2 regions of the Aeribacillus sp. FSL W8-0870 genome follow, and region 1 is predicted to be linked to the other one. Evidence: predicted binding sites of a transcription regulator. Region 1 holds the regulator's gene; the other holds the start of a gene.
The links. The regulator LexA, encoded in region 1, represses DNA repair genes until DNA is damaged. The targets are predictions, from matches to a motif close to CGAACATATGTTCG.

Region 1 (5,859 bases):
CGAACCATGAACGGAAGAAGTGCCTGCTTTATTCGGCGAACCATATCCGATTGTTGTTTTTACTTCAATTAATGTCGGTCGTTGTTCATCCAATTTGGCTTCTTCAATGGCTTTCGAAATCTCTTCAATGTTGTTGCCGTCCTCAACGCGCAGCACTTGCCAGCCCATAGATTTAAAGCGCTCTTCTACATTTTCTGAGAATGATTTATTTAAATCCCCATCTAGGGAAATATCATTCGAATCATAAAGAACAATTAATCGTCCAAGCTTCAAGTGACCAGCTAAGGAAGCTGCTTCAGAGGAAATCCCTTCCATTAAGTCACCGTCACCGCAAATGACGTATGTGTAATGATCAACAATATTGTATCCTTCTTTATTGTATGTAGCTGCTAAATGACGTTCTGCCATCGCCATTCCAACGGCCATTGCTATTCCTTGGCCTAATGGTCCAGTTGTTGCGTCAACGCCAGGTGTATGTCCGTATTCAGGATGTCCAGGTGTTTTGCTTCCCCATTGACGAAACGACTTAATATCATCCATGGAAAGATCATAACCCGATAAATGAAGCAAGCTGTAAAGCAGCATCGACCCATGTCCGGCAGATAAAACAAAGCGATCTCGATTAAACCAATTAGGGTTTTCAGGGTTAATGTTCATAAATTTCGTCCACAGCGCATAAGCCATTGGTGCGGCGCCCATTGGCATTCCAGGATGTCCGGAATTCGCCTTTTCAATCGCGTCAATGGATAATGTTCGAATCGTCATGATGGATAAATCTTGAATGGAATGAGTCACCATTATCATCCTCTCATCTGTATTTTCAGTTTATAATCTTATCTTTATTGTTGCAATAAGGCAACACCCATCCGTTAATGCAGCCTTTTATTTTTAAATTTTTTCAATTTTTCCGGTGTAACATCATTACCTTTCGGATCAATCACTGTAACATTTTTTAAGGTGTTTTGAAAATCCCGACGAAACGACTCTAAATATTCCTGCCTTAATTGCTGCTGCTCAAGCTTTTCCTCTTGCGTCAATCCTTCTGACTTAGACTTTTTAGATAGTTCATTAATACGGTTAAGTTTTTCTTTTGAAATCATAAGCTGAACCCCTTGTATATTTTTGCCGCGCTCTTTTATCATACTAAATGCGACCACTAATGACAACAATTATTGCTATGATTCTCCTTTTTCTGACAAAAATTGTTGATATCTGCGATGGACAGTAGCTTTTGAAACGTCATAGCCGAATCCTCTTAATGTTGCCGCTATTTCTGAAAATGTCAGGCCGTTTTTCCGCAATCGGTCAATCTCCTCGATCGGAACTTCTTTTCGCTCTCTTTTATAGGAAGAATTTCTATTCTTTAAATTTTTTTCAGGCCTGTACCCATTTTGTATAGCTCTCAACATTCCCCGCTTTATTTTCAAATTATGAATTTTTCGTTGATATTCTTCGACAATTCCTATGATTTCAAGCACCATCGTGTCTGATTCAGACAGTTCCATCTCCCCGCGATGGGCAGCGGTGAAAATTTTCACACCTTGTTTCAAAATGGAATGGACAATGGCGATTTTGGCATTCCCTCTGCCAATTCTTGTTTCATCCTGTATTAATACCGCTTCAATTTCTTTCTCCTCAATCAATTCCAGCAGTTGAAAAACCCCTTCACGATCAACATCATACCCGCTCGCTTTTTCTTCTATCACTTCAACAACTTCCATACCGTTTTCAGCTGCGAGCTTTAACAGCTCGTCCTTCTGTCTTTTCAAAGATGTTTCCTGCTCATCTTTTTCAGTGCTGACTCTTGCATAAACGACTGCTCTCATGTTAAATGCTCCTTGCGGTTATTCTTTGTTTGCCAAATATTCAGCATTGTAGTATTTATTTTTTTCAATCGGAATGACGATTGTTTCCCCCGGTTTTACAACAAGGCTTTGGAGATTGTTTCGCTCCTGAACCCATTTAACAAACTCTGAATGAGACATATTGTCATATTCTTTATATTCATCAGCGATTTTCCACAAACTGTCCCCTTCCTTCACTTGAACCTCCAAATAATGATCGAGCTCTTCCCTTTCTCCAGTATACGAAATCGCCAAAACTGCCGCCATGATGACAAGGAAAAAAGAAACGATGTAAGACCATGATAATTTATCCATTTAGAACCGCCCCTGAAACAGAATATTTGTTCGGTTTTTTGTTTTTAAGTATAAAAGGGAACACATGTTTCTGTCAAGCAAATATTCGAACTTACGTTTGCTTTTTTGGAAAAATCATGCTATAATCGACACAAATTGATATGACTGAGGTGCTTGACATGTCAACAAAATTATCTAAGAGACAACAAGATATTTTGAACTTCATTAAGGAGGAAGTAAAAAAGAAAGGATACCCTCCCTCTGTAAGAGAAATCGGCGAAGCGGTCGGTCTTGCCTCCAGTTCAACTGTTCACGGGCATTTAGCAAAGCTTGAGAGCAAAGGACTGATTAGAAGAGACCCCACAAAGCCGAGAGCCATTGAAATTTTGGACGATGATGGCAGCCACCTTCTAACAAACAATGTGATCAACGTGCCGGTCATAGGAAAAGTGACGGCTGGTATTCCGATCACTGCCGTTGAAAACATCGAAGAATATTTTCCGCTTCCGAATCATATTGCATCAGGTGATGATCAACTTTTCATGCTTGAAGTAGTCGGAGAAAGCATGATCGAAGCAGGCATTCTGGACGGAGATTTAGTTATTGTCAGACAGCAGCAAACAGCCAATAACGGCGACATCGTTGTCGCGCTCACAGACGACAATGAAGCGACCGTAAAAAGGTTTTTCAAAGAAAAAGACTTTATACGGCTTCAGCCGGAAAACCCAACAATGGAACCGATTATTTTAAAAAATGTGACAATACTCGGAAAAGTGATCGGGCTATACCGCTCCATACACTGAATATTCGATGTCTCAAAACAGGTGAGGCATCCTTTTTCTTTTTATAAAATTTTCAAAATTCCCTCTCTTAGCGATGTTAAATTTTTAAAAATGTTTTCTAATCAATATGTATGCAGACAAGCTAGATTCAATGAAACAAATTTCAGGCGCCTTCTCCGCGCCTGCATGCAAAGCTATTATGCAACAATTCTCAACAGTCATTGTTTTTTGATTTATTTTGTTGTAGAATTTTTTATTGTAGATTTCGCTTCCTTAGCCAGTGCCGGGATGATTTACTGAATTGTTTGAATTCTTCTAACTGCTTAAATTTTAGGTATAGGAGAGGTGCTATGAATCAATTACTTATGAAACAAAGTGAATTGGAAAATGCAAAGCAATATGTCAATGAAGTATTTCAATCCGTGCAAGAAAAAAATCCGAATGAGCCTGAGTTTCTTCAAGCTGTAAAAGAAATATTTGACTCGCTTGTGCCTGTATTTGCTCAACATCCTACATATATAAAACACGGAATACTTGAAAGAATTGTTGAGCCGGAAAGATTGATCATTTTTCGCGTTCCATGGGTGGATGACGAAGGAAAAGTGCGTGTAAACCGCGGATTTAGAGTGCAATATAATAGTGCAATTGGGCCATATAAAGGAGGCTTGCGCTTTCACCCGACCGTCAACGCCAGCATTATTAAATTTTTAGGATTTGAACAAATCTTCAAAAATTCATTGACTGGGCAGCCGATCGGCGGAGGAAAAGGCGGATCTGATTTTGATCCGAAAGGTAAATCAGATGGGGAAATTATGAGATTTACACAAAGCTTTATGACAGAGCTTTACAAACATATTGGACCAGATATTGACGTTCCTGCCGGTGATATTGGAGTTGGCGCAAGAGAGATCGGATACTTGTTTGGCCAATATAAAAGAATACGCGGCGGATTTGAAGCTGGGGTGTTAACCGGAAAAGGCATTGGTTACGGCGGAAGCCTAGCGAGAACCGAAGCGACAGGGTATGGAACTGTTTATTTTGTTGAAGAAATGCTTAAAGACCATGGATTAAGCTTCAAAGGAAGCACAGTTGTTGTCTCTGGTTCTGGGAACGTTGCCATATATGCGATTGAAAAAGCAACACAATTAGGTGCAAAAGTTGTCGCATGCAGCGACTCTGATGGCTACATTTTTGATAAAAATGGAATTAATCTTGAAACGGTTAGAAGGTTAAAAGAAGTTGAAAGAAAAAGAATTAAAGAATATGTAAATGAACATCCTCATGCAGAATATTATGAAGGCTGTTCCGGAATTTGGTCCATTCCGTGCGATATTGCCCTCCCATGCGCTACTCAAAATGAAATCGATAAAAAAGCAGCTGAACTCCTTGTTTCCAACGGACTCAAAGCTGTTGGAGAAGGCGCCAACATGCCGTCTACATTAGAAGCGATCGACGTGTTTTTATCAAACAATATTCTTTTTGGACCTGCAAAAGCTGCTAACGCAGGCGGAGTTGCTGTTTCAGCATTAGAAATGGCTCAAAACAGCGCAAGATTATCTTGGAGCTTTGAAGATGTCGACGCAAAATTACGTGATATCATGAAGAACATTTACCGAAATTGCGTCAACGCTGCAAATGAATACGGCTGCTCCGGAAATCTTGTCGTCGGCGCTAACATTGCAGGATTTAAAAAAGTCGCTGATGCAATGGTAGAACAAGGAGTCATTTAAAAGATAGAAAAATGGTCATTTCCATCATTTATTCTTTATAGTGAGTAAACATATATGATAATCGCTAAAGCTTTACCTACCCTGCTTTGGCGATTCATCATGCTCACTATAATACCCCATCTTAACTTGAGTGAATAGAAATTGACATCACACCGATCCAAATTCACTCTTCTTTATTTCCACGATTGGATCAAATTTTTCCCTATCAGTGTATCCCATTCAATGAGAGAATTGAAGTTTTATGTCAGATTATCTTACATATTTTTTTACGCTGATGCCTGGATTGATTATCTCTCTTGCTTTTTAAATAAAAAAGACAGATTGCACTGATGTTTGTTTTTCTGCTTCTTCTCTTCTTTACTCTCAATATTTTGTATCATCAAGTATAAAATTTATAGAAACAAAGTAACTGCTATTAAAATTGATTTTTCCAATTAAAGCATTTTATTATTGATATGGTTGCTCCTTCTATCCAGTGCCAATAACCTTCAGCACAAATACTTGTTCATCTAAAAAACACCGAATACGGCTGCCCATCCTCCAATGAAACGGCGGTATTTTCACTGACTGACTTTGGATAAGACGATTCGTTGACGATGTACTACCGACTTTACATGCATCACGTAAAAATGCTAAACTGAACGCAGACAAAATCGACATGCGCCCTAACCGAAAATACAGATCTTTTGCAACGCAAACATATTTCTGGAAGTCATTCGGGGGGGGAACAAAATGATTTATCATTTAGCAGGAAAACTTGCAATATTGATCATTAAAATTTTTAGTTTGCTAGAAGTCAAAGGCAAGCAGCATATTCCGGCAGACCATCGTTTTATTGTTACATGCTCTCATCGCAGCTGGGTAGATGTAGTCTTGCTCGCCGCAGCACTTTTTCCAATTCATGTCCATTATATGGCCAAAAAAGAATTGTTTCAGAACACGCTCATAGGTTGGTTTTTGAAAAAGATGCATGCTTTTCCAGTTAATCGTGAAAATCCTGGACCGAGCGCACTAAAAATTCCTTTGAAACTGTTAAAAGAAAATAAAGTTGTTGGAATTTTCCCGAGCGGCACAAGAACAGACGAGGAAGTTCCTTTAAAAAGAGGCGCGGTTACAATTGCGATGAAAGCCGGCGTTCCCATATTGCCTGCAACCTATCATGGTCCAAAAAGTTTAAAAGATTTTTTTGCCGGGAAAAAAGCTGTCGTT
Region 2 (5,859 bases), 950 kb from region 1:
CATTTTCATCTTGATGGCCGAAAATATAGATGAGCTCCTCATGAATCTGTCCTTCCAGCATTTGTTGTTGAACAATGAAAAGTTTTTGTTCTTCTAATTGTTTTTGGATGAGGGGAAATTGACTTTTTAATTCCTCAAATATTGTCTCGTCAGCTGGACGGCCGTCGATCTTCAAGGCTGATAAGGAATCCTCGATCCCCTTTTCTTTTTCCTGCACCCTTCCCAGCTGTTCTAAAACTTCGTCTCTTCTTGCCGAAAGCTTTTCCAGCCGAACAAACCCGTCCTCCGGGAATTGAATGCCGTCAGGAAAATCTTTTAACAGCTGCAAGCATTCTTTCCGTCTTTCCAAAAGGGGAAGAACTGCTATTTGTTTTTCCACTTTTTTCCGTTCTGTTTTCAGCGTCACCTTCTCGTTCTGGCAGTCCTTCAGCTGCTTCTCTAAGCTGTCCCTTTCTTTGATCAAAAAATTGTAAGCGCGCTGCTGTTCTTTTGCATGTTGCAGTTCTGCAAAGTCCTCCATCAGTTTATTTAACGATCTGTTCAGCAACGGTTTTCGTCCGTTCGGTTTAAACAAATCCTCCTGCTCTCTCTGCAGTTTCTCCTCTAAACGATATAACTGATCAGACCCGAATACACTTGTTAAAAATAAATATTTTCCCAGCTTCTCACGATTCAGCTCATACACTTTTTGCAGCCCGAATAAATCAAAGGAAAAAATCGCTTGATATGTTGGTCTGTCGGTTCCTTTTAAAATTTCAGCCAGCTCTTTATCCCCTCCTGTCCGTCCATCCTGGAAATAAAGAGTTACATCCCCCGCTGCGGCTCTCCCTTTTACGCGCTCCACTTTTACTGTTCCGAAATTTTCACATTCGATGATTAATGCCCCGCCGTATTTTCCGCCCGCTTTCGGTTCGAACCGTTTATCCGGATGCTGTTTAACGGGAAATCCGAACAGCATGCTATGGATAAAAGACATCAGCGTCGATTTTCCGGCTTCATTTAAACCGTAAATGACTTGTATGCCATGATCCGAAAATGAAATTTTTTTATCTGCAAATTTTCCGTAGCCATAAATATGCAGTTCTTTTATTTTCATCTTATCACCTTTTTTACGACCGCTTCCATTCTTGCTTAAACAGCTCATAATAAATCATTGTTTTCGCTTCTTTTATCAATTCTTCTTTTTCATTTTCTGTGAAAGATTGAAAGAAACGCCGAAATAAACGATTTTTATATAAAGGCTCCATCGCTTCGTCAAATTGATGAAAATGATCCAAAATTTGTTCAAAATCTTTCGAAATGTAAGAGGAGGAGAAAAAGTCGTCGCTCGGCACGATTTGATGTTGAATGGAAACAATCCAAACGAATTCGTTCTTTCCTTCTTCCTCTTCATTCAATATTTGCGCAAGCTCATCCAAATGATCCTGATCCATAAGATCCCAAAACAATGATGAAGCTCCATCTAGCATAATTGTCAAAAGAGCCGAGCCATTTCGTCTCTGCTGTTCCTTTACCGCTCGAATATGATCATATAGCTCGCTAACAGCAGCTATTTCATTTACAGAGAGCTTGATTTCATTCCAAAGTATGTCAAATACCGGCACAAATCGGTACGCGCTTTTCCCGCCTTCTGCTAATTCTACAAGATACACTCCCTTTTCTCCCGTTTCTTTTTTATGGCGGCCTTGAATATTTCCCGGATAAATAATCGGAGGGTCGGAACGATGTAAAATTTGCCGTTTATGTATATGTCCTAAAGCCCAATAATCAAAATCTTTTTCCAATAAATTTTGAATCGTAAAAGGACAATACGGCTCATGTCCTTCCGTCCCTGACGCGGTGCCGTGAAGAAGACCGATATGAAGCGGCGCTTCGCTTCTTTTTTGAAATTTATAGACAATATTTTCTGTAACCGAACGAGTCGGATAGCTGTAGCCGTAAATGTTGGCTAAAACCTTTCCGTCGCGGACAAACGGTATACATTCTACATCACGATCGGAAAAAATATGAACGTTTTCAGGCCATTGAATATGAACCCAATTACCTCCTGTATGATCATGATTTCCAAAAATAATAAAAACTTGGATGCCTTCTTCATTGAGCCGTTCAAACTGTTTCTTTAATCTCAACTGGGCTTTCAAACTGCGGTCTTCGTCATCATACAAATCTCCTGCGATCAGTATAAAATCGACTTTTTCTTTTGCCGCCAGTTCAATTACACGTTCAAATGCCGTAAAAGTACTTTCTTGAATTCTTTTAAAGATGCTTTCCGGCAAATGCTCAAGCCCTGTGAACGGACTATCTAAATGCAAATCTGCCGTATGTATAAATGTTATGCGGCGAGTCATAGTCTCCCTCTTTTCACTCGTTTCCGGAACGTACGTTTGCTTTTCCATATTATATCATTTTAATGTGAAAAAATACATCCCGGTACCCGGGCCCCTGCCAAAAAATTTTTTAAAAAAAGCTGAAAGGATTTTTTTTCAGGAAAAAGAAATATATTTTTTAAAAAAGGATGTTTGAAATGCCGACATATTTTTTAACTGCGTTTACAAACAAAGGAGAACTGCTTTTAAATGAAAAGTTTGAAGCAAATTCAGAACAAGAGGCAAAAGAAATCGGTTCAAAAATATTGAAGGAGCATCAATGTTTAAATACCGCGCATCGCTTAGTTACTTCTTCTGGCCGGCTTGTTTTATTTCATCGCTAAAACTTATCAGGATTGACAGTCCACAAAACAATGACAGGGGAAGTCTTTCACAACAAAAATACTGCGCGGCATAAGCCGCCCGCTATATTCATCCTGCTCCCAAAATTTTATGAGGCTAATTTAAAATATCTAAATGGATATGACGCTTTTTAGCCATTTACCCGTGTGGAAAAATTGTAGTGGGCATCTAAAATCAGTTTTTTCCTAGTCCCCAGCATTTTGTGGGGGGCATTTTTCTTTCCAAAACTGACTCCCAAAAATTAGGATGATTTTGGTTCTGGAGCTTACTAAAATCCCGATCACAACAATGCTAATAATGGTCGCGACGACATCATATTTAAGAACTAAATTTGAAAAAGTAATAGCTAAAAGACCGACTATTCCAATTATGATAAACATCTTATTATCTCCCATTTTGTTCACAGAGCCCCCTTCAATATCATCCCATTAATTTAAAAAATCATTATGGCTAACATGATGAAACAGATTTATCAGAGGCTGTGCAAGAAGTCCTAAAAATAAAAGCAAGTAGAGAAAGAGCTCGTATTTCTCTACTTGCTTTTGTATGTTTTGTCTGAAGTCTGCCGGCTACGTTTGTTGCAGGCTAATGGCGCAATCGCTTTTATGATTAAGTCTCGCGATCTCATCTATTAAAATTTATTCTAAAGTGTTTTTAGGGAAATACGGAAATCGTTCTCCATTTTCGACGTTCCCAAGCTCTTGTTTTCTATCGGGCCCTCCTTTCAACACGACCCGATACGTATGTGGAGCGTAAAATTATCAATTTTCGCCATAAAGAGCGTTTAGCAATTTGATTTTTTCGTTTGTATAATGTTTAAAGCCATCGTTATACGATTTCGGATCTTTCGGATTGGCGAAATGAGTGATGTCCCGGGAAACCGGGTCGATCAATTTGCTTGATGCCCCGCAGCCTAATCCGATAATCGTTTGCATTTCTTCCATGATGATTATATTGTATATACTCTCATAACCCTTCCGGGAATATCCGACATTTTCTAAATTTCCTAAAATATTTTTTTGCCGGTACAAATAATAAGGCTCATAATGATTTGCCTTTGTCCATTCAACCGCTTTATTCATCATTTTTTCTACTTCGCTTCGTTCAGCTACTTTATATTTTTCTTTGTTTTTTGTCATTTCCGATGCCCGCTTAAAGGAAAGCGTGTGGACAGTCAATGATTCAGGCATCAATTTGGCTGTCTCCTCAAGGGTGAACTCAAATTCTTTTAACCCTTCCCCCGGCAGTCCAATAATTAAATCCATGTTGATGTTGTTGATGCCCATTTCCCTAGCTAAATGAAATTTTTCAATCGTCTCCTCAACTGTATGATGTCTTCCGATTGCTTTCAATGTTGCCTGTATATATGATTGAGGATTAATGCTGATTCTGTCTATGTTCCATTTTTTTAAAACATTCAGCTTCTCTCTTGTAATTGTATCCGGCCTGCCGGCTTCTACTGTGATTTCCCGAATGCGATCAACATTTGGAAAAGATGTATACATTTCTTCATAAAGCATATCCATTTCTTCTGCCGTAATGCTTGTCGGTGTCCCTCCGCCGTAATAAACGGTCGTAATATTGATGCCTCGTTCTTTTAACCATTCGCCGATCATTCTCATTTCATAATGCAGACCGCCGAGAAAAGAATCAACTTTTCCTTGCTTGCCACCAATAGCATAGGCAGGAAAGGTACAATATGCACATTTTGTCGGGCAAAAAGGAATGCCGATATAAATGCTTACTTCTTTTGTCAAATTGTAAAGATCAGGAACAACAGTTAATTGTTTTTCTACAATTTGTTCCATGATGCGAATTTTTTCATTTGATACGAGCAAATCTTCTTTTAATTGTTTATAAATTTCTTCATTTTTTCTTCCTTCAAGCTTCTTTTTATGAAAAAGCTTAGTGGGTCGGACACCTGTTAAAATCTCCCATTTTTGCGTAATTCCCGTATACTGTTGAAGAGCTGTTACATAAACATTCAATACCGCCTGCTTCATTTGTTTGAATTGTTCTTTTTCATCTGTTGCGGTAAAGCTTTTTTCTAAAAAAGCTTCATACGTTTTTCCTTCTGCTTTTAGCTCGCAAGCCAACCGAAAATCACTTTGTCTGAATTCGAAATTGAATAATGCTTCGATATCATGTTCAGAAGGTTTTAAAAAAATTTCGGCTTCTTCAAAAAACAAATTAGATATTAACTGAAGAGGCCGCATAAAACGTTCATCATTTATGCCGCTGATTTGAATGCGCATGTGATCACCTTGTCGAATAGAATAAAACTCCTTATAGTGTACTAAAGGGGATTTTTTCAGTCAATACGAAAAAAACATCCTAAGAAGCGGATGTTTTTTATCTGTTTTTAATTTTATTTAAAAATTTAATTGGGTATTGTTTTCGGAAATGCTCTTTTACCATATATGAAACGCCTTGTTCATCATTCGACCTCGTGATCCAGTCTGCTGCCCGTTTTACTTCAAACGGAGCATTCCCCATCGCAACCCCCAAACCTGCCTGCTGGATCATATCCAAGTCGTCAAGGCCGTCGCCGATTGCGACCATTTCATCCAGCTTAATGCCTAAATGATTGCCAAGTACCTGCAAGCCATTCAGTTTAGATATTCCCTTTGGAACAATTTCAATTTTTCCGTCATGAATCTCGATCACATCTACATCATAAAAAGAATCAAGTATCGTTTTTTCCGCCTCTTTCAATTCCTCCTTCGTATCAAAATATACATCAATTTTTGGGGCAGCTACTGGCTCATCAATTAACGCATCAGCAAGAGATCCTACAAATTGAATTGGATAAAAAAGCGGATCTGACGAATTCAATAGCATTTTGCTTACAAGATTTGAAGAGATTTTTTTCCGGTTGCCGATCGAAAAACGCTCATGAATGATTCGAATATTACAATTAAAATATTCGAGCACTTGCACAATATTAAATGTTTTTTCTTCTGAAATTCGCTTCACATAAAGAGGTTCATCTAAACGGTTTCCGATGAACGCTCCCCCATGAGTAATTAAGTGGCTGTCTATTTTGAGCGCCTTTGCAACTTTTTTTGCCGATTGAAAATGGCGGTTCGTCACCAAAGTAATATATACATCCTTTTTTTGAACAAATTCT

Region 2: the regulator LexA is predicted to act here: its motif matches at 2,374-2,387, upstream of NSU02_RS15310 (DNA repair exonuclease).

The regions. Positions count from the first base shown of each region.
Region 1 is NZ_CP150165.1:2,209,362-2,215,220, forward strand. Features, by position in the region: gene tkt (transketolase) at 1-798, opposite strand, end outside; gene NSU02_RS10690 (DUF896 domain-containing protein) at 870-1,100, opposite strand; gene NSU02_RS10695 (recombinase family protein) at 1,176-1,826, opposite strand; gene NSU02_RS10700 (LysM peptidoglycan-binding domain-containing protein) at 1,845-2,159, opposite strand; gene lexA (transcriptional repressor LexA) at 2,318-2,941, shown strand; gene gdhA (NADP-specific glutamate dehydrogenase) at 3,271-4,650, shown strand; gene NSU02_RS10715 (lysophospholipid acyltransferase family protein) at 5,383-5,859, shown strand, end outside.
Region 2 is NZ_CP150165.1:3,155,617-3,161,475, forward strand. Features, by position in the region: gene NSU02_RS15305 (AAA family ATPase) at 1-1,096, opposite strand, end outside; gene NSU02_RS15310 (DNA repair exonuclease) at 1,110-2,348, opposite strand; gene NSU02_RS15315 (YhzD family protein) at 2,525-2,710, shown strand; gene NSU02_RS15320 (hypothetical protein) at 2,915-3,109, opposite strand; gene NSU02_RS15325 (coproporphyrinogen III oxidase) at 3,491-4,984, opposite strand; gene NSU02_RS15330 (Cof-type HAD-IIB family hydrolase) at 5,082-5,859, opposite strand, start outside.